DNA from 3 places in the Butyrivibrio sp. TB genome. Region 3 is predicted to be linked to each of the others. Evidence: predicted binding sites of a transcription regulator. Region 3 holds the regulator's gene; each other region holds the start of a gene.
What was found. Region 3 encodes Rex, which represses fermentation and respiration genes when NADH is low (regulators of the CRP and FNR family bind a similar motif). Its sites were predicted from a motif close to ATTGTTAANTANTTAACAAT; they were not measured.
Positions count from the first base shown of each region.

Region 1: a site for Rex is predicted at 4,532-4,551, ahead of BMX21_RS15250 (phosphoketolase family protein). Genes of this name have one in related genera too.
Region 2: a site for Rex is predicted at 2,853-2,872, ahead of BMX21_RS13095 (oxidoreductase). Genes of this name have one in related genera too.

Region 1 is NZ_FOER01000025.1:4,527-12,182, forward strand. Features, by position in the region: gene BMX21_RS15235 (magnesium transporter CorA family protein) at 1-824, opposite strand, end outside; gene BMX21_RS15240 (MFS transporter) at 1,366-2,679, shown strand; gene BMX21_RS15245 (ArsR/SmtB family transcription factor) at 2,741-3,889, shown strand; gene BMX21_RS15250 (phosphoketolase family protein) at 4,622-7,009, shown strand; gene BMX21_RS15255 (glycoside hydrolase family 36 protein) at 7,131-7,656, opposite strand, start outside.
Region 2 is NZ_FOER01000019.1:81,592-89,247, reverse strand. Features, by position in the region: gene BMX21_RS13115 (nitroreductase family protein) at 1-258, opposite strand, end outside; gene BMX21_RS13110 (Dabb family protein) at 332-637, opposite strand; gene BMX21_RS13105 (helix-turn-helix domain-containing protein) at 828-1,157, opposite strand; gene BMX21_RS13100 (MATE family efflux transporter) at 1,270-2,598, opposite strand; gene BMX21_RS13095 (oxidoreductase) at 2,980-4,971, shown strand; gene BMX21_RS13090 (discoidin domain-containing protein) at 5,125-7,245, opposite strand; gene BMX21_RS13085 (hypothetical protein) at 7,382-7,656, opposite strand, start outside.
Region 3 is NZ_FOER01000010.1:27,256-34,911, reverse strand. Features, by position in the region: gene BMX21_RS08265 (hypothetical protein) at 1-499, shown strand, start outside; gene abc-f (ribosomal protection-like ABC-F family protein) at 800-2,818, opposite strand; gene BMX21_RS08255 (redox-sensing transcriptional repressor Rex) at 3,008-3,655, shown strand; gene BMX21_RS08250 (hypothetical protein) at 3,918-4,565, shown strand; gene BMX21_RS08245 (NAD(P)H-hydrate dehydratase) at 4,635-6,245, shown strand; gene alr (alanine racemase) at 6,399-7,589, shown strand.

The DNA of each region.
Region 1 (7,656 bases), on a different contig from region 3:
TCAGGCATGTATTTAAAGTTCATGCCATACCATCCTACGATAAGAGTAAGAGGCATGAAAATACTTGATATTACAGTAAGATAAGCAAGGTTACTATTCTGCTTCTCATCAGTCTTGGACTGACAGAACTCGCGCAGCTGGATAGTGAATTCTACAAGGGATGTTACTCTTTCATACAGTCTCTGGATTCTCTGGTTAACAAGATGGAAGTATCTTTCATTGCTGGCCATGAAGAATTCATTCTCATTCTCTTCAAACTCCTGACATACATCCATAAGCTCCAGATAATGAATCTTAAGATCTCGCAGCTGATTTCTCATATCAGCTATCTTCATAAGTACATTATCTGTATACCCTGCAAATATCTTCTTCTCTATCTCATCAAGAGTTCTGTCATAGGATGCAAGAAGATCTGCATCGTTATAGATTATCTGCTCTAAAAAATCATAAAGGAATCTTTCAAGACATGGATTAAACAGTTTTTTTGAAGAAGAAATCCTGTCTATGATCTCTCCTGCAAGTCCCTGATCGTCTACGAAGATTATACCTTTTTCATCAAGTGAGAAAGAAAACTCACCTGCTTTCTCCGGCATGTTCTGCCTATCAAGTACAGAGAACTTACCTGTTATGGAATCGTAGTTAACTTCAGCTCTGGTACCACTTCCGGATCTTGAATATATATCCCATTCAATACCCATATCAAAATCCGTACTTCTATCTTTCCATTCATCGCTTGTCATGACTATGACATACTGGAAATCAAGATTTTTATATGTTTTAAGCTCTATAGGCTCTAACTTTTCACTTATCTTATAACACCTCATAAACTACTCCTCGTATATTATCCATAAAATCACACTACAATTCATTTTACCACGTACAAAAAAACTCCTGCCACTATTGTTTGTATATCAATCTTCATCAAGCCACCAGTTATTTAAATTGCCATTTTCATCAAAAACTGTATTGAAATTCTCTTTAGACCACATTCAAAATGATCATTTTTATCAACTATTTGGGGATACATAAAATCCAGAATCGCTTGAATCATGTATTGCCTCCTTGATCTTTTTTATTCTGTATCGTAGTAATATTATCATCATCTAATTCAATGCTTGACATACATCTAACATCAATGTATTATACTGATCAAGGAGGCGTTAGATGTATATCTAACTCTCCAAGAGACAAATATCAAACATCGCCTCATCTAAGCTATATGAACAGCTTTAACAGATAGGCTCAACCAGTTCTCACAGGAGGATCAAGTTTGAAAGTGTTCCACTTTCAAACCCAAATTGATGACGCGAGCTCCATCAATTTGAACCATTAGTCACTCGTTTCACTCGCGACATGAGGTTAATCATGAGTTTTAAGTATGGCAAGCTATTCAGAAATCCAAACTACCGCAAAAATCTCGCATCAACCATCGTCAATCGTTTCGGAGACTCCGTAGATGCTATCGCATCATCATGGATAGTATATGAACTTACCGGTCAGGCATCCTGGTCTGCCATCATCTATGCTATCAACCGTCTCCCCACCATCATCGTGACTCCTCTTGTAGGACCATGGGTTGAGAATCACAGTAAGAAAAACATCATGGTTGTAACCGACCTTATCCGCGCAATATGCGTAGGTGTCATGGCTACCGGCCTTTTGATGGGCTTTTTAAGTGCTCCGCTTATAGCACTTTTAAATCTCATCATCTCTACTGCAGAAGCTTTCCGCGGTCCTGCTTCATCAGCTTTTTTCCCTATGGTTGTAGATAAGGACTCCTACAACGAAGCTATATCTCTTAACAGCTCAGTATCATCCATCACAGAGCTTATAGGTACCGGTCTTGCCGCTGCCATCATCGCTCTTATAGGGAGCTCCGGAGCTATATATCTTGATATGGCAACTTTTGTAATCTCAGCACTTCTTATAGCATGGATGAAGATACCTGCAGAAACTCTTAATACTAAGGTATCTGCCAGCGCTGGTGCATATCTTAAGGAGTTAAAAGACGGGTTTGTATACTGTAAAGGAAAAAAGATTCTTGTAGTGTTTGCTTTCGTTGCACTATTTCTAAATGGTATACTTGTTCCTATCAACTCTCTTCAGACACCTATAGTCACAGAAGTACTTAAGGGAGGACCTGAACTTTTATCTATCTTCGGAATTGCTGTTACAGTATCAATGCTTCTGGGATCACTGCTTTTCCCGGTATTTAGAAAGTTTTTGAATGGCAAGAAGACTATAATAATGATGATTGCTCTTATCATAACCTTCTATCTCGGTCTTGTAGGCGCAGCGCCACTGTATGAAACTAGATACGGAGCTGCTATAACACTATTACTCCTGTCTATAGCACTTGGCTTTGGTATATCTCTTGGCAATATGTATATAAATGTTGAGATGTTCAATGTTATTGACAGATCTTACCTTGCAAGAGTTTCAGGCATAGGAAGTGCCATTTCTGTTGGAATTACACCCGTAACTGCTTTTATTATAAGTATTGTGGTAAAATTAACTTCTACAAAGGTTATACTGGTTATGGCAGGTGTTGTTGCTTTCCTTTTTGGCATGTACATGCTCACATCAGGAACCAAGGCTATTGTAGAAGCTGAAAGAGAAAACAAAGAGTCTTCTGCTCTGGCTGATGAAAAAAGCTGTGCAGATGAAATAATAGCTTAAGATCGCCGGACTCTCCCAAGGGAAGTGGTTTTCCGCCTACGAACACGAAAGGATTCTATTTATGAACAATTATTCTTATAAAATACATTATGTATACGAAAGCCTATCCCTTTTAAATGTATTGGTGGAGCCAGCTCCATATTTTAAGCCGCATATGGACAAAAGTGCTGTCGATTATGACATCATCCCGGGGCCAAGGGAAGAAAAGTTTGTAGAACTGCTCCAGCGTATAGAAGACGATGCAAGAGAAGAATTTGCACAAGATATTGACGATATAAAAAGCTATTATGCCCTTGAAGATAAGATAAGCTATTCATTTGCAAGTATGCTCCTACTCCACGATAGCGTATGTCCTGCTATGAATGATATTCCGGAGAACATATCTATCAAAGATTATCAAAAGTATATTAAAGATATACCAGAAGAAAGCTACAATAAGTATTTCTATCAGCTTATAAGAAGAGCCGGCAAAAACGCTTCTGACAATGATGATGCAGAATATGCCGGTATCTGTGATATTATCGATGCTATCTATGAAATGGATATAGCTGACAGTGACAAATTAAAACTTCAGCAGCTCTATATACACCGCAGTGAGCATATACCAAAGCTCTTAACTATCATAAGCCGCGCAGCCAAAGTTCTTAAAAGATATGAAAAAAAGCTCGAAGAGTTCGGTAAAGATACTATCGATTATGCCAAAAAAGATGCCGCAGATGAGCCATATGTAGATTATGTCATGAAGAAAATGGGATATTCATCTTCCGGTTTTAACTCTTCAAATGATTGTTATATCACTCTCTCCTATCTAAACTGCATGAAGGTCAGTCTGAGTTTTAAAGGGGACGATATCAAAACAGCAAGGCCTATAGCCCAGATAGGAGCTATATACAGCGACAATCTGACATATGACAAAATCATGATCAAGAGAACGAGCATAACGCAGGATAAGGCTCTTACGATCTTAAAACTTCTGTCTGATAAGAGTAAATTAGAAATCCTACAGCTGACCAGGGATGAGGCATATTATGGAGCACAACTTGCCAATAAGATAGGGCTTACGACAGCTACTATATCACATCACACTTCAGCTTTATTTGAACAAAGTCTCTTACAGATTGAGAAAGTAGATTCTAAGATCTTCTATAAACAAAATCAGGAGACTGTTAAGTCTTTGATCAAATATCTTGAGGATACACTGCTTAAGTAAACAAAAGGCAATGCACTTCCTTTAGTTTTTATACTTATACAATTCAAATGAGGTAGGTGTCAAAAGTTCCTTTTGACACCTTATGACTAACGGATTGTTCCGTTTCTTCGAAACTCTCACAATCCTAAAACATTCGCAAATCCGCACTACGTGCTACTTTGCTCATGTTTTGCGGGTCATAAATTCATATTCGATTTCGAGCAAGCTCGAATCGAAATGACTTTTGACCCTTACGTCATTCAAATAATAATTATAGTAAATATCACTTTCCAAAAAGCGGATAGACCTTTCGGCCTATCCGCTTTTTGTTTTTGAAGTATTTTTGCAATTTTCGGAAACAGCTAACTAAATTATTTTAGCATATGCCAAATAATAGAAGCAAATAATGGTTTCTGACGATTTACAATAACACACAAATATGGTATCATTCTTATCATATCTTGTTCCTATCTGGTCAAGTATTGCTCTATGTATTCCAAATTATTCGCCCTATTATTCAAAATTTTTATCATATAACATTCCGACTATCAAGTATACTTAATGCTTGCTTTATTTTTTTCATTAATTGCTATATTTTTAGGTACAAATAAAATATTTTAGTTTCCTATTGTAATTTTTCCCACAATGTTATATTATCGTGTTCGTGTTAATTTTTTAACACGAAGAACTATATGGTAGATGACATTTTGAATTTGTTATTTACTGGTATTTACAAGTATTAAAGGAGAAGAAATGGAAGACGTTAAGACAACTGTCTGTGAAGAAAAAGGACCTATCACAGACGAGCTACTCACCAAAATGAACGCCTACTGGCGTGCAGCCAATTATCTTTCAGCCGGCCAGCTTTATCTGCTTGATAATCCTCTTCTTAAGAAGCCACTTACAATGGATATGATCAAGAAGAAGATCGTTGGTCACTGGGGAACTGTACCTGGACAGAACTTTGTTTATGTTCACTTAAACCGTGCTATCAAGAGATATGACCTTGATTTGATCTTATTATCAGGTCCCGGACATGGCGGAAACTTCTATGTTGCCAACACATATCTTGAAGGCACTTACAGCGAGATCTATCCTAACATCAGCGAAGACGAAGAAGGTATGCAGAAGCTGTTCAAGCAGTTCTCATTCCCAGGCGGTGTTCCAAGCCACTGTGCACCTGAGACTCCCGGTTCTATCAACGAAGGTGGTGAGCTCGGCTATTCTATAGCACATGCATTTGGTGCTGTATTTGATAACCCGGACCTTATTGCAGCTGTTACTGTTGGTGATGGTGAGGCTGAGACAGGACCTCTTGCTACATCATGGCAGTCCAATAAGTTCCTTAACCCTAAGACAGACGGTGCTGTTCTTCCTATTCTGCACCTCAATGGATATAAGATTGCTAACCCTACTATCCTTTCACGTATCTCACACGAAGAGCTTGTGAAGTACTTCGAAGGTATGGGCTGGAAGCCATATTTCGTAGAGGGTTCAGACCCTATGTATATGCACAGAAAGATGGCTGAAACTATGGACAGCGTCATCGAAGAGATCAAGGCTATCCAGAAGCACGCTCGTGAGACAGGCGATACAACTCGTCCTGTATGGCCTATGATCGTCCTTAGAACTCCTAAGGGATGGACAGGCCCTGATTATGTAAATGGCGATAAGGTTGAAGATTACTGGAGAGCACATCAGGTTCCTGTAATGATGGATCATGATGATCACCTTGAGATCCTTACAAAGTGGCTCAAGAGCTATCATGCAGAAGAACTCTTCGATGAGAATGGTAAGCTTATCCCTGAACTTAAGGCACTTGCTCCTACAGGCAATGCACGTATCGGTGCTAACCCTCATGGTAACGGTGGTCTGCTTCTTCGTGACCTTCGTCTGCCTGACTTCCGCAAGTACGCTTTCGATGTAACAGCTCCCGGCGAAAAAGACGGACAGGATATGACAGAACTTGGTAAGTTCGTTCGTGATATCATCAAGCTCAACAAGGAATCACGCAACTTCCGTGTATTTGGACCTGATGAAACCAATTCTAACAGACTTAATGCTGTATTTGAGGAGACAAACAGAGTTTGGAATGCAGATACTCTTGATATAGATGATGCTCTTAACGCTGATGGTCGCGTTATGGACTCAATGCTTTCAGAGCATATGTGCGAAGGATGGCTTGAAGGATACCTTCTTACAGGTCGTCACGGTTTCTTCGCAAGCTACGAGGCATTCATCCGTATCATCGACTCAATGGTAGCTCAGCACGCTAAGTGGCTGAAGGTTTGCAACCAGCTTCCATGGAGAGAAGAGATCGCATCTCTTAACCTCCTCCTGTCATCTAACGTATGGCAGCAGGACCACAACGGTTTCACACATCAGGATCCCGGTTTCATGGATCATATCGCTAACAAGAAAGCTGACGTAGTACGTCTGTATCTTCCACCAGATGCTAACTGCCTGCTCTCTACTTTCGATCACTGCGTAAGAAGCCGTAACTATGTAAACGTTATCGTTGCATCTAAGCATCCTCGTCCACAGTGGCTCACTATGGAACAGGCTGTTAAGCACTGCACACAGGGTATCAGTATCTGGGATTGGGCTTCCAATGACCAGGGCCAGGAACCTGATATCATCTTCGCTTGTGCAGGTGAGACACCTACACTCGAGGCACTTGCAGCTGTATCAATCCTTAACAAGGAGCTTCCTGAAGTTAAGATCAGATTCATCAACGTTGTCGACCTGTTCAAACTTCAGCCTGCATCAGAGCACCCACATGGTCTGTCACACGCTGAATATGACATGCTCTTCACAACTGATAAGCCTGTAATCTTCAACTTCCACGGCTATCCTACACTTATTCACGAGCTTACATATCGTCGTCACAACAACAGACTTATGCATGTTCGCGGATATCAGGAAGAAGGAACTATCACAACTCCATTCGATATGAGAGTTCAGAACAATATCGATAGATTCCACCTTGTACAGGATGCTCTTAAGTATCTTCCACAGCTTGGAAACCGCGGCGCATATCTGTATCAGCGCATGAGCGACAAGCTTGTTGAGCACAAGCAGTACATCCACGAGGTTGGTCTTGATCTTCCTGAAGTAGCTAATTGGAAATGGGAGAAATAATCCTTTCATAAAGCTCACATAACGGAGTCATAAAAGTGTTTAAAATAAAAGGTCTTGCCGCCGGATAAAAATCCGGGGCAGGACCTTTTTAGCGAAGTTTCAGGCAAATTTAATTATAAAATTATCTTCTTAAGAAAAAAGCTTTTCCTCTAAAATCTCCATCCAGCTCACTGCCAAAGGTATCTATGATGTTATATCCGGACAGATACTTATCTATTTCAGGATTACTGCCATTTTCGAAAGTATGTGCTACCAGAAGCGCTTCATCTCCGTACTCTCTAAGCACAGCCTGATATCCTGTAAGATTATTGTAGTCATTACATTTGCAGTCTATTACAGTTGTCACGCCATTTTTTATGATATGCTTAACTTCATCATAGAAATCTATAGCCTTATGTGTAGTGTCCCAGGCTCTTTGGTCTATATCAAATATCTCACCACTAAGGCACATTCTTCCAAGGAATGCTGAGCTTAGGATATAATTGACCCTATGGATGTCATCTGCTGCTCTTAGAACTGCCCATATCTGGCTCTGCTCGGGGCGTATGACTCTGTGAAGGTTAGCGGCTATTACAGGGATGCTCTTGCATTCATGGGCATCAGAGAAGCTGGCCTGTGATACAAGTTCCATCATAGAAGGCTCTAGT
Region 2 (7,656 bases), on a different contig from region 3:
CGGATAAGTAAATACATTGTTCTTATCAAATGCTACAGCTATAACCAAAGGCGCACCATATCTGCAAGGTGTAGCTTTATCAACCTTTGCAAGAGCATCGTCTGATTCAAGCACATAGATATGCTGCTCTTGCAGATTCTTTGCAGTAGGAGCAAGTCTTCCTGCTTCAAGAATATGCTGAAGGCTAGCCTTATTGACCTTTCTGTCACTGTACTTTTTGCATGAATAGCGGTTCTTAACTACGTCTTTAAACTCCATACTCTAATCCTCCTGTGTTATAGAAATCATAACTTATATTAAAAATATACTTAACGCTGTTATTAATAATTTCCTATTGAACAATATAATCCAGGCAGCTTCTAAGCTTGGTATATGGTCTTACCTTATTATCAGCTACAGCTACATGCTCAGGATGAGTCGCATAATTTTTAAGCGCCTCTTCACTTTCAAAAGTTGAATCAAGCATCAGATCGGCATTGGAAGAAGGTAAAACTTCTATATTAACCTTGATCTCCACAATTCCCGGAACCTTATCTTTAAGGCCCTCAAGGCCATCCTTGATGCTCTTTTTGATATCAGCCTTCTCAGAATCAGAAAGCTCATCTTTTAATGTCCACAAGATCACATGCTTTACCATAAGTGTTATTTCCTTTCTATTGATAGTTATCTTTTTATACTCAAATTTCAGTAGTCTCAAATATCATTATAACTAATGCATTTAGAAAAAAATATATTTTTAGAATTTCTTAATACATAAAAAAAATCCGAAACCTACTATGGAATCGGATTTTTAAACTTTACTTACAAAATAAAACCATAGGCCAATGTCACTTTATCGGTCTTGCAATATTTACTGTAGGTTGTACTGAGAAACTAAGTCCAAGCTTATTAAATATTTTCAACAGAGTGGAAAGATTTGGCGTTGTTTTACCGGACTCGATCCTAGCTACGGATGAATGTGGTATACCACATAATTGCGCCAATTCTCTTTGAGATAATTCAAGATTATGTCTTTGTTCTATCATAGCTCCAACAATAGCTGATATTTCTTCGACTTCATCAATATCATTCCCTATAATGGGAGAAGTTTCTCTTACGTGATCTTTATATTTTTTCCAATCACTCATGTTTTCCGCCTTTCCTTTTTCTCCAATCATCTCTTTCTGCCTATGCTTTTTCAATTTCTCTGCGTGGAGTCTTCTGTGTCTTTTTTCATCATTATGATAGCATTAATGCGTTCAAGATTCAATAATTATATATTTCTGCTACTCACACAATTTCTCTCCAAAGAAAGACCCTAAACAGCCAAAAGGCAACAACTGTAGTGATAATATCAGCTGTAACCTGCGCTGCAATAACACCGTTAAGACCTGCCGTTACAGATAGAATTATCAGAGCTGGCAAGAATACAACCCCCTGCCTGCAGGATGATAAGATAAACGCACCTATCGCCTTGCCTGTTGCCTGAAATGTGCAGATAACTATAAGACATATCCCCATGAGCGGCATTCCAAGAAGCTGGAATATAAGCATCCTTGCCCCCATATCTATCATATCAGGATCAGTCAGAAATCTTCCAAGAATCACTTTGGAAAAAAGAGAAAGAATAAAAAGTGCTACAAGTCCGGTTCCGCCTGTAATAGCCATTCCAAATCCCATGATCTTCTTAAGCCTGTCCTTAAGCTTTGCTCCATAGCAGTATCCGATAAGAGGCTGACCGCCAAAAGCAAGACCCACGATAACGAGTACAGCAATGTTAACGATCTTAAGGACGATACCCATAATGGCGATATTGTCATCGCCGTAAGGTTGCAGGTATCTATTGGTGAGGGTAATACCAACTGTCTGCATCAGATTCGTAATACTTGAAGGAAGTCCTATAGCCAGAACTCCAGAGAATGTCTGCGCGTCAAAGCTAAGGCCTTTCGGATCTATAGAGAGCACATCACTCTTTTGGACAATGATTATGACAAAAAATACTGAGGTGACAACATAACCTATAGCAGTTGCCATAGCCGCACCAGCAGCGCCAAGTCCAAGTCCAAAGATGAAGATAGGATCAAGGATTATATTAACAACAGTTCCAACAACAGATCCTACCATCGATTCCATAGCCTTACCTTCTGCTCTTAAAAGGTTAGAAGGAACCAGTGAAAAGATGACAAAAGTTGACGCAAGAATAAGCCATGTATAGTACTGCTGCGCATAATCATAAGTATTATCAGTAGCTCCAAGCAGCATAACTACCTGCTTTTTAAATACCAGCATAAGTATAGTAAAAATAATACCTGTGATAACAGAGGTATATATACAAAACGTACTCTTACTCCTGGCGCCTTCCCTGTCATGTGATCCAAGAACTCTTGAAACCACAGAGCTTCCGCCTATTCCAAATATATCTCCTATTGCCAGAAGCAGTGTAAATAAAGGTGCGCACAAAGATACTCCTGCAATAAGATCCGTATTGCCGGTCAGCGCGATAAAATAAGTATCCACAAGATTATAAATAAGAGTAACTACCATACCCATAACAACAGGCAGAGCCATCTTCATATAAGCCTTGGGAATCGGTGCTTTTTCAAATAATTCGTTTTGCATTGTTTTATATCCTTTCCAACATGTTATCTTTTTGAGCAAAAAAATAATCCATGACCCGAGATGGATTATGGATTTCCTAACCGTGGCCAGCGATGCAAGCCCTACTACAATATTTAAATATGAAATTCATGGATGAATTTCTATGTCATGATACCACCTTGTCACTTTTTGAGTCAATAAGCGAAATGAATTGTTTAACTCTATCAACTATTTGTTGATGGCTCATAGCGTGATCATATTATAAAATTAATACATATGATAAAAGTTTAACAAAGGCAGGTTAAGCTTTTACACCCGGCTTATGAAGCGTGCTACTAACGCATGTTTCATTATTTTCTCACCAATATATACCAATAATAAACAGGTAGGAGGACAATTTATATGAAGTACCAGGGACTTTTTGAGCCTATCAAGATCGGTAAGCTCGAAATCAAGAACCGCTACGCTATGGCACCCATGGGACCACTTGGTCTTGGCGACTGCGAAGGCGGCTGGAATGACAGAGGTATTGATTACTACACAAGACGTGCCAAGGGCGGCATCGGTCTTATCATCACAGGTGTAACATTCTCAGACACTGAGGTTGAGAAGCCTTCTTTCCCTAATACACCTAACTCAACTTACAATCCGGTTCAGTTCGTAAGAACAAGCCGTGAGATGACAGAGCGTGTACACGCTTACGGTTCTAAGATATTCCTGCAGATGAGTGGTGGATTCGGACGTGTTACTATCCCTACAAACCTTGGAGAGTTCCCTCCTGTATCTGCTTCTGCTATCCCGCACAGATGGCTTGACAAGACTTGCCGTCCACTTACTGTAGAAGAAATCCACGGAATCGTAAAGAGCTTTGGTAAGGGCGCTTACAATGCTAAGCGTGCAGGCTTCGACGGCGTTGAAATCCACGCTGTACACGAAGGCTACCTTATCGACCAGTTTGCTATCTCCTTCTTCAATCACAGAGAAGATGAATACGGCGGATCACTTGAGAACAGACTCAGATTCGCTAAAGAGATCCGTGAAGAGATCGCTAAGACTTGTGGCTGGGACTTCCCTGTTGCAATGAGATTCTCACTTAAGAGCATGGTCAAGGACTTCCGTGAAGGTGCTCTTCCGGGCGAAGAATTCGAAGAAAAAGGCCGTGATATCGAAGAAGGTATCGAGGCAGCAAAGCTTCTTGAGAAATTCGGCTATGACGCTCTTGACGTAGACGCAGGAACATACGATGCATGGTGGTGGAATCACCCTCCGATGTACATGGAGAAGGCTCCTTACAAGGAATTTGCACGTATCACTAAGGAGAATGTAAACATCCCTGTTATCATGGCAGGTCGTGTAGATAACCCTGATACAGCTATTGACTGTCTTAACAAGAATATCTGCGACATGATCTCCCTTGGTCGTCCTACACTTGCTGATCCTGATATCGTTAACAAGATCCGCAGAGGTAACCTCTCACAGATCCGTCCATGTATCAGCTGTCAGGAAGGCTGCATGGGTCGTATCCAGACTTACTCTCTCATCAACTGTGCTGTTAACCCTCAGGCAGGCAAAGAGAGACTTAACAAGTACAACCCTGTTGTTAAGAAGAAAAAAGTCCTCGTAGTAGGCGGCGGTGTTGCAGGTTGTGAAGCTGCACGCGTACTTGCAGAAAGAGGTCATGAGCCTGTCCTTTATGAAGCATCAGACAGACTTGGCGGTAACCTCATCCCTGGCGGTGCTCCGGCATTCAAGGAAGACGATATCGCACTTGCTAAGTGGTACGAAGATGAAATGGTACGCCTTAATGTAGAAGTTCATATGAATACAAAGGCTACTGAGAAAGAGATCCTTGACAGTCAGTATGATGCTGTTATCCTTGCTACAGGTTCTCGTCCTAAGATGTTCTCACTTGGCGATGATGACAAGGTTTACTCTGCAGAGCAGGTACTTCTTGGCAAGAAAGATGCCGGAGACAAGGTTGTTGTAGTCGGCGGCGGTCTTGTAGGATGCGAACTTGCACTTGACCTTGCTCAGAAGGGCAAAAAGGTAACTATCGTAGAAGCTCTTGATAAGCTCATGGCAGTTAACGGACCTCTCTGCTCAGCTAATAAGGAAATGCTTGAAAAGCTCATTCCATTCAACGGAATTGACGTTGTTACAGGTGCTAAAGTTACAGAATACAAGGACGGCGTATTAAAGGCATCTGTAGGCGAAGGAACTAAAGAGCTTGAAGCTGACAGCGTAGTACTTTGCGTAGGTTATGCAAGCGAGAATACACTCTACAACCAGTACAAGAATGATGTAGACGAGATCTATCTTCTTGGCGATGCTAAGCAGGTATCCAACATCATGTATGGTATCTGGGATGCATTCGAAGTTGCTAACCATATCTAATCCCCCACTAACCACTACTACAGCTTTGTATATAGCTGAAATCTTTTTCATAACCTCCCTTTTTTAATATATATAAGCTCTCATCAGATGTAACTTCTGGTGAGAGCTTTTTGTATTTATCATTATCTGATCATAATTTTTCTTAAACTAAACTCAATAAACCAGCAGTTCGCTAACACAGGTATCATCGTACTTGGCACCTTTCTCAGCGCCTGTGATCGTAATAACTATCGTATCTGTCATAACAGGCTCATCAAGCTCGATCTTGGTCCTGTTACTATCAGCAAGATTATCTGAGCTAAATCCCTCGTAGCCATAGCCATCTACGTCACCTTTAACCACGTTTCCACCGCCAAAATCAACGCTTACCTGAGTCAGACGTCCGTTATTATTGTACTGCTCGTAGCTTGCAGTATATCCGTTGCAGATAAGTACGCCGTATACGAGCTGCTCTTTGTCCAAATGGATTGTAATAGTCTCGCCTACGCCTGTGCCCTTTGCGCCTTCAGCCCAGATTGTTGTATAGTCGCCGTCGATAAGGTTTTCTGCGTCGTAGTCATTACCGCCTTGCGAAGAAAGTGTCGAAGACGCCTCTACAGAAGAAACATCTATAGTATCTTCGCGATACCATCCAAATACAACCGTCACGCCAAATCTGCTGTCCTTATTCTTGGCAAAAAGAATATCCGCATAGCCTACAAAAGCTTCATCGCCTCCATTACTTTCATAAAATCCGGGGCCTGTGTAAAGGATATAGTCATCATCTTCAAAAAACTGCATATGCTCAACAAGTTCCCAGGCTTCTCCATCAGCATAAAGAGGATAATAATACTCATCGTCTACATCCTCATGTTCGTCTGGAGTAAAGTTATCTTCACCATAGAAATCTTTGAATATATCCAATGCAATATCCAAAGGAATTGCCGTTTTGTCATTAACAGTCTCGCAGACATCTTCATAGATACCCTTCTGATCCCAGGTTACATAATCCACAATGTGGTAGCGAAGAGATACCTTATCACTATTGTCCATATCAGCAAAGGTTATGCCTTCGTAATCAAGAATACAGGAAAACGTAACGCACTCTGCCATTTCCTTAAGAATATCTTCGTTATCAGGAATCACAGGTTCAGAAGATCTAAGCTCATATATCTTCTCTTCATAAGTATGGGCATCACCACTTGATGCAGACTCTGAATCTTCATCTTCATCATTAAGAAGCTGCAGATAATAGATTCCGCCGTAGTCAGAATCAAACACTCCCGCTTCGCCATCACCCCAGACGTTAACGTACAGTCCTGTATTTAGATCATACGTTGCATTTTTATATTCATAATTTCTTCCTGATTCTTCAGTTTCCATGTGATAATTGATATTGATTATCCCATTATCTCTCTTGATGATCTGGTCAATGGCATATCCTTCTTCCTTGATTTCTATAATAGGGTCATTCTCAATCAGTTTTGAAAGCTCATCTTCACTGATCTCAACGGCTCCGTACTCTTCAAAGTCACCTGTCTCACTACTGTAATAAAAGTAATACGGCTTCCAGGTATGTCCGGTCCATGTACCTTCTTCTGCGTCGCCCTCAAAATCGCAGTACATGTCATATGCACTAACCGTTATATTAAGATCACCCTTTTCCTTGCCAACATAAGATGATCCAAGATACGATACTCTTGATTCTATGCACTTCTCACCATCCACATAATAGATATTTGATACATCTGCTGTTGCATACAGATCCCTGAAGACAACAAAATTTCTATCCTCTTCCTGAAGTATGGAAAAAATATTCTCGTTCTCACCAACTAAAAAGCTAAACTCATCATGAATCTTCTCACATCCAGATTCATTAACAAACCACACCGTACCATCACCAGATCCCCAGTCAGGATCTTCTTCGCCGCCTACAAACATAAAACCTTCATACGCGCCGTCATCATCAAAATCATCTACAAGATAGTACCTGACTTCCTCCTCATCACTCTCCGCGCTTGAAGCCACCTCTTCTATAAACTTTTCTGTGATCTCTTCTGTTGATACTTCATCTTTACTATCTGAATCAGAAGTCTTATTTTTACTATTATTCTTCTGCTGTCCGGGAGCTCCGCTATTACCTTCATGACTGCTATCCTCACCTTCCGTTCCGGACGATTCCTCGTTAGAAGTCTCACTTAAACTAAGCGAACTCCCACACGCAACTGCATTAGTTACAAGTGACGTGAAGGAAATTATTGCTACCATTTTCATCAATTCACTTTTTTTCTTCATCTCATTACCCCTTCATTAACTATTACCTAAAAAAACGCTTCAGCGCGAACTGCCACAGCCCCTACGATGAATGGCAAGGTAGCCCGATGATTATATCAGCGGCATCTTCCGTCCTATCACGACACTTTATGCCAGCTCACTCCACAAACAAGCAGTGCTGATATGTTTCGCCGCTTATCATTGTTACTTCCCACGTTGATATAACCTCTTCGTAATTATCATCATATGTAGAAACATGGATTGTATACAGCGGCATCCCTTCAGACATTGTCATCAGATATGCTCTTCCACTACCTCTGTCAATATAATCATACGCTACGATATCGCCATCATCATCCTGTATTTCAAAATAAGTATTATCTGACAGCGCAACGATCATTACCTTATTAACAGCACCTTCATCCAGTGCCC
Region 3 (7,656 bases):
AGGTATTATAATTTCTTACGCACTATTATGTAATATTACGCATTACTATCAAGAAAAGAACGCCTCATTCTTTGGATTTGATAGTAAAGATTATTATACTGCTGAAGGCATTAAAATCTGGGATGAATACGGGTGTTCTATTTTTTTTGAAGATAAGCAGGAGGAAGTACAGGAGAATCTTGAGAGCATAATAAGTGATTCAAAGATTATTGAGAACATACAGACAGATACAAAGATATTATTAGTTTTCAATAGGTATAGTAAAGTCGAAATAGAAAGTGCTATTAATGCAATTGTTTATGGTTGTAAAAATAGCAAACATAGTTCAGGTAAATATAATTCTATAAAGGAAGTACCAGAACCTCTTTTAAGAAGTACATACTATGAAATTATAAGTCATACTTATGATTCAGAATTATATAAGGGGGTAAAAGCATACTTCGATCGATATATTAGTAACCTTGAACAGGATGCATTAAATCCAGATTTTATGGAATGAAATCCAAATATAATTATTTTAGAGATTGTCGGTTATGCTGTTAACCATATTACTACTTACCGACAGACAAAAGAACTAAAGACTGTGATCTTACAAGAAATAGATGATGCTAAGATCATAGATGAATACTCTGAAACAGGTAATCAGTGATTTATGAAAAAGATAATAATTTTAGTTTTAGCAGTTATAATCGTTGCTTGCCAGAACTGACAATAGAGGAGAAGTAAATTATAAAAGCAAGGGTATATCTTCTGAATAGGAGATTAGGCCCTTGCTTTTTTTCCTAAAGTATAGCCAGCGTCATTCTGACAACATAGCCCACTTGTCATACAACACTTCAAGCTTTGCAGTGATATCTTCCTGCTCATCTGTACGCTTACGAAGCTCTGCAAGGTCGGTAGCAATCTCTGGCCTTGACATCTCTTCGTTAAGAACTTCATTGCGCTCTTCAAGCTTTGCAATCTCTTCTTCACAAGCCTTCAGCTCTTTTTCCTTCTTCTTCTGCATAGCAGCTGCGGCCTTCTGTGCCTTCCAGTCAGCCTTACCATCAGAAGCATCAGCGCTATCACCTGCATACTGGAAGCTGTTAGCCTTAATTGATGAACTAGAAGCGCTGTTATTGCTGCTTGTAGAAGCCGCACCACCAAGCAGCACGCCACTGGCAGCAGCGGTAGCAGTAGCAGACTGATTACCTGCAAGGATCTGAGCCATACGCTCATCATGGTGCTCGAGATAATAGTCGTAGTTACCAAGATAGTTAACAAGCACGCCGTTTGTAAGATCTAGGATCCTGGTAGCAGTCTTGTTGATGAAGTATCTGTCGTGGCTTACGTACAGGACAGTTCCCTCATAGCCGTTAAGAGCACTTTCAAGAACTTCCTTACTTGTGATATCAAGGTGGTTTGTAGGCTCATCGAGAAGCAGAAGGTTTGCTTCAGAGAGCATAAGCTTTGCAAGTGACATACGACCCTTTTCACCACCGGAGAGGTCGCCGACACGTTTAAATACGTCTTCGCCAGTAAAGAGGAAGGCAGCAAGCGTATTTCTTATCTCTGTATTATTGAGAGTCGGGTACTCATCTGAAATTTCTTCAAAAAGAGTCTTTTCATCATGAAGCACGTGGTGTTCCTGATCGTAGTAACCAGGGTGAACTTTGACGCCAAGGGTTATCTTGCCTGCATCAGGTGGCAGAAGACCATTGATGATCTTAAGCATTGTGGTCTTACCGGTTCCGTTATCGCCGATTATCGCAACGCGCTCGCCTCTTTTTATTTCGAATGATATATTCTCAAAAAGGTGGGCATTGTCAAAAGACTTTGAGATGCCCTCAACGTTAAGTACGTCATTACCTGATACGCAGGATGGTGTGAGCTTTATCTTCATCTCATCATCAACTTCTGTAGGCTTTTCGATACGCTCGATTTTCTCAAGCATCTTTTCTCTGCTCTCGGCACGCTTTATGGATTTCTCACGGTTGAAGCTCTTGAGCTTATCGATTACTTCCTGCTGGTGCTTGATCTCCTGCTGCTGATTGATGTAGGCGTGCCATGCTATAGCGCGGCGCTTTTCTTTTTCTGTAGCATAGAAAGAGTAGTTGCCGTTGTAGATGCTGGACCTTGTCTGGTCGATCTCGACAATCTTGTCTGCAATCTTATCAAGGAAATAACGGTCGTGGGATACGATCAGTACGGCGCCCTTGTAGTTGAGAAGATAGGTCTCAAGCCACTGTATGGAATTCATATCAAGGTGGTTAGTGGGCTCGTCCAGGATGATAAGGTCAGGCTTTTGGAGAAGGAGCTTACCAAGGGCAACTCTTGTCTTCTGGCCTCCGGAGAGGGTACTGATGGACTTTCCGAACTCTTCATCTGTAAAGCCAAGACCTCTGGCTACTCCGGCGACTTCGCTCTGCCAGGCGTATCCGTCGATAAGCTGGAAGTGGTGAGTCATTGCGGTGTAGTCATTCATGAGCTTTGTAAGATCGTCTCCTGTAAGGACCTTCATCTGTTCTTCAGCTTCGCGGATCTTCTCTTCAAGTTCTATTGTATCTTTTTTGACAAGCTTAAGTTCATCATAGATCGTATTGCCTGAATCTATGTTCTGGTTCTGCGCCAGGTATCCAAAACTTGTATCCTTGGCAAAAACAACTTCGCCTTCGTCAGGTGACAGCTGACCTGTTATTATCTTTAAAAGTGTAGTCTTGCCGGCTCCGTTGATACCGACGATGGCTGCTTTTTCATTTGCTTCTATGTGAAAAGAAACACCTTTTAAGATGTCTTTACCGTCGAAAGATTTACATATATTGTGACATGAAAGTAACATGATATACCTCGCATCATTTGTGCTTTGAAATGCAGGCTCAGTCTTGAAATGGCTGGCCTTGTATTTTATTCATAACAGCAATATATTACACTGATTAGGACATAATTTCAATTGACTAAAGTTTAACGATTCGCTACAATTATAGAGTGATACAAAATTAACAATAATAACAGATCAGGAGGAAGGCGCATGGATAAAGAAATATCCCAGGCAGTAGTCAGCCGCCTGCCCCGTTATTTCAGATATCTTGGTGAGCTTAAGGCTAGCGGAGTAGAGAGGATTTCATCTCAGGAACTTTCTGATATAATGAAGGTTACAGCCTCACAGATAAGGCAGGATTTCAACAATTTCGGTGGATTTGGACAACAGGGATATGGCTATAATGTAGAGTATCTGTATGATGAGATCAGTAAGATACTTGGCATTGACAAGAAGCACCAGCTCATCATTATAGGAACGGGTAATCTTGGTACAGCTCTGGCGGGTTATACCAATTTTTCAACAAGAGGATTTGTTTTCAAGGGTGCATTTGACCGTGACCCGGCTCTTCAAGGCAAGATGATAGGCGATGTTGAGATACGTCCGATAGAAGAGATTGAGGATTTTATCAAGAAGAACAATATCGATATCGCAGTTCTCACAATCCCCAAGGATCAGGCAGTTCCAATGGCCGACAGACTTATTAAGGCAGGCATCAAGGCAATATGGAATTTTGCTCATGTGGATCTTGATGTTCCGGAGAATGTTCAGGTTGAGAATGTTCATCTTTCAGACAGCCTTATGAAGCTGTCATACAACATTAACCGTTATGAAAGATTCCATGGCGGTAAGAAGTGATTTTTGGCAATATATAAATCGATAGTGATTGGCAGGCTGTGCTGGGACTTAGGTGATTCCGGCGGCCTGTCATTTATATTGATGATATATAGTATAATAAGTATAGGGGCTTTAAAAGCGGTTCTATTACAATATTTTAAGTCCATGATCTTAAATATATATGAATGCAGGTGTGTTCTAATTTAATTCGGGGGATTATCCGAAATACTAAATGCAGGTTTTCGTTGTTTGAGATATAGTCGTGCCTAAGAGGAAGGATGCTATGTCCAGAGAAGAAGATGTCTATATGCCGGCTCTACTTGGCAAGAATATACCAATTGTAACAACTGATGAGAAGTGGAAGCTGCTCTTTGGTGAAGAGGGTGTTAGTGATGAACTGCAGGCTCTTGCCGATGAGCTTAATAAGCTTGTGGATGAGCAGGCCAGGTTCAAGCAAAAGATCAAGGATATAAAGCGTCTTAAGAAGACACTGCTTGATGAAGTGATAGGCATATCTGACAGGCTTAATAAGGGCGATAAGTCTGCAGGTAAGGAGCTTGATGACAGGAAGAGACTTATAGGGGATTGTAATGCTCAGATTGAAGAGCTGGAAGATCGGCTTTTAGGACTTCCCAGAGAGATATATCAGCTCAATTATAAGGTTATGGTGGCATCCATGTCTGTATGCTACGAAAGACTTCATCGCAATACAGATGAGATCAACGAGATCGATGAGTGGCTATCCAATACGAGAAAAGAGCTCAAGAAACAGGTCATTAGACTTCAGGAAGGTGAGATGGAGAATTTCAACCTGTATTCATATATGCATGATATCTTCGGACCTGAAGTTATAGATATATTCGATATGGAATATGATCCCGAGAGAAATCACAGGATCAGAACTCCGGGGTCAGGATCCATACAGACGTAATGTACTGGCTTATTCGTAATTGGTCAATAATTAGTACTGACTCATTCATAATAAGCAAAAAGGGGACATATGCAGTATTTAGTAACAGCCAAAGAAATGAAAACATGCGATCGTAATACTTCAGAGCACTTTGGGGTTCCATCCATTGTACTTATGGAAAGAGCTGCTCTGGCTGTTGCTGCCAGAATCGGTGAGTGGAAGAGAGCTATGCACACTTCCAGAGCTTTTAATGTTCTGATCGTTGCAGGACACGGCGGCAATGGCGGTGACGGGATAGCTATCGGAAGGATTTTGTATCAGCATGGCTACAGAGTGCAGATAGCTCTTGTTGATGACAAGGACTCTAATCCTGATACTGTATCCCAGAAGAAATGCGCAGAGGCGTATAATATCCCAATGGACACTTTTTCCAATGTACGAGCCACCAAATCACAAATGGAATGGGATATCATAGTAGATGCTGTCCTTGGAATCGGATGTACCAAAGATGTAGAAGGCGAATATGCCGAAGCAATAATGTATATCAATGAATGTAAGAAGCTCAAGGATGAATCTACTCTTGTAGTCGCTGTTGATATTCCATCCGGCATAGATACTGATACAGGAAGTGTTCATCTTCTTGCTGTTAAGGCGGATCTTACTGTTACATTTAATTTTGCCAAGATGGGGCAGCTGCTGTACCCAGGTACTGAGTACTGCGGGCAGTTATTTGTAGAAGATGTCGGTATTACAGTGGACGGTTTTCTTGGGAATCTTCCTGAATATTTTTTCTTTGATGAGGGTCCCGAAGATCTTCTTCCAAGGAGAGTTGGCTATGGTAATAAGGGAACATTCGGCAAGGTTTTAGTCATTGCCGGAAGCGATAAGGTTACGGGCGCATGCCTTCTGTGTTCCAAGTCAGCATTCCATACAGGTGCTGGTATGGTCAAAGTATTTACGACACTAGCTAATGTAGAAGCTATTAAAAGCAGTATTCCTGAGGCAATGTTTGATTCATATGCCAATATTGAGACTGACAGCAATATAGACAAGATCAGAGATATACTTATTGAAAATATGAAGTGGGCGTCCGCTATAGTTATAGGCCCAGGGATTGGAACAGGAATGGTTGCCAAGGCCATCCTTAGCATCGTACTAGAACATTATGACAAGTTCCTTGTTGCGGATGCAGATGCCATTACTCTGATAGCACAAGATAGCCATATAAGCGAGCTTGCAAGATCCTATTCTGACTCTAAAGACAAGCAGCTTGTTATAACTCCTCATGTTGCTGAGTTTGCAAGGCTTTACAATGCTGCATTTGGCGATGAGCGTCCTGAGCCTGTTACGGTCTATGATATTAAGGAAAATATGTTAAAGTGGCCTTTGGCACTTTCGGAGTATTATAACTGTGTAGTAATATGTAAGGATGCAAGGTCTGTCGTGGCGGGAGCCGGTAAAAGGCAGATGTATGTTAATATATCAGGTAACAGTGGCATGGCAACTGCAGGATCAGGCGATGTGCTTGCAGGGATAATCGGAGCTTTGAGCTCAAGAAAGCTTGGAGCCTTCCAGACTGCCTGCATTGGAACCTTCATACACGGTCTTGCCGGCAATCGTGCGGCTTCCAGAGTGGGAGAGTATTATATGACAGCAAGTGATATAATAAAGGAACTTGCAAATGTTCTTCCGGAAAAATAATAATAGAATTAAGAAATTGCTTTTTGAATCATAGAAAATATTTTTGATCGTAGAAACTGTCTTTGGATTATAGGAGCTGTTTTCTTGGATCATCAAAAGATATGGTCATTGGGCAATCTCTGAATTCATTAAGATAGAAAGCGTATTTATAAAATGAACTCACATGAAATAGTTAGCAGACAGAATCTTTCTAAGGAGATGGCATTAAAATACCCGAGGGTATGTGCTGCAGTTGATCTTGATGCAATTCTTTCAAATATGCATTCAATGCATGACAATTTAAGGCCTGAAACCAAGATGATCGCAGTTATCAAAACTGATGGTTACGGTTTTGGAGCAGTACCAATTGCAAAATTACTTGAATCAGAGGACTATATTTGGGGATACGCCTGTGCAACCTGTGAAGAGGCGATGGAGCTTAGGGACAATGGGATCAGAAAACCTATACTTATTCTGGGATACACATTCCCTTTCTCTTACGATACCCTTATTGAAAATGATATAAGACCGGCAGTGTTCAGATATGATCAGCTTGAGCAGCTTGAAGAAAGAGCTGCAAAGAGGTCTGAGACTTGCAAAGTTAAGGTTCATATTGCTGTTGATACATCTATGGCCAGAATAGGTGTTCGTCCTAATGATGACGGTGCTCTCTTTGTTAAGAAAGCGCTCTCCATGAAGCACATCGAAGTTGAGGGAATCTTCACTCATTTTGCCAGAGCTGATGAGAAAGACCTTACAGATGCTATAGAGAAAAAAGATATATTCGCAGCTTTTATAGAAAGAGTAGAAAAAGAAAACGGCGTTAGGATTCCTCTACATCACTGTGCGAATTCTGCCAGCATCATAAGTATCCCGCAGGCTCAGATGGATATGGTAAGGGCCGGAGTTACAATGTATGGAATGAAGCCTTCTGAGGATGTTCCTACAGACAAAGTGAAGATCACGCCTGCACTTGGACTGTATAGCCACATCGCTTATATTAAGGATGTACCTGCGGGTGTTGCTGTTAGCTATGGCGGAACCTATGTTACAGATAAGCCTACAAGGATTGCTACTATCCCTGTTGGATACGGCGACGGATATCCAAGAAGCCTTTCTAATAAAGGCTATGTCCTTATCCACGGTCATAGAGCACCTATCCTTGGACGTGTATGCATGGATCAGTTCATGGTTGATATAAGTAGAATCCCTGAAGCTTTGGAAAATGATGAAGTCACTATTATAGGATGGAGCGGCGATCAGCATATATCAATTGAAGAACTTGGAAACTTGAGCGGACGTTTTAATTACGAACTTGCCTGCGATCTTAATCCAAGAATCCCAAGGTTGTATATTAAGGGATAGGCGTACATGGAAATACATCCCTGTATTTCCGGACATGTACTAGATACATCCTGTATCTGGTACATGG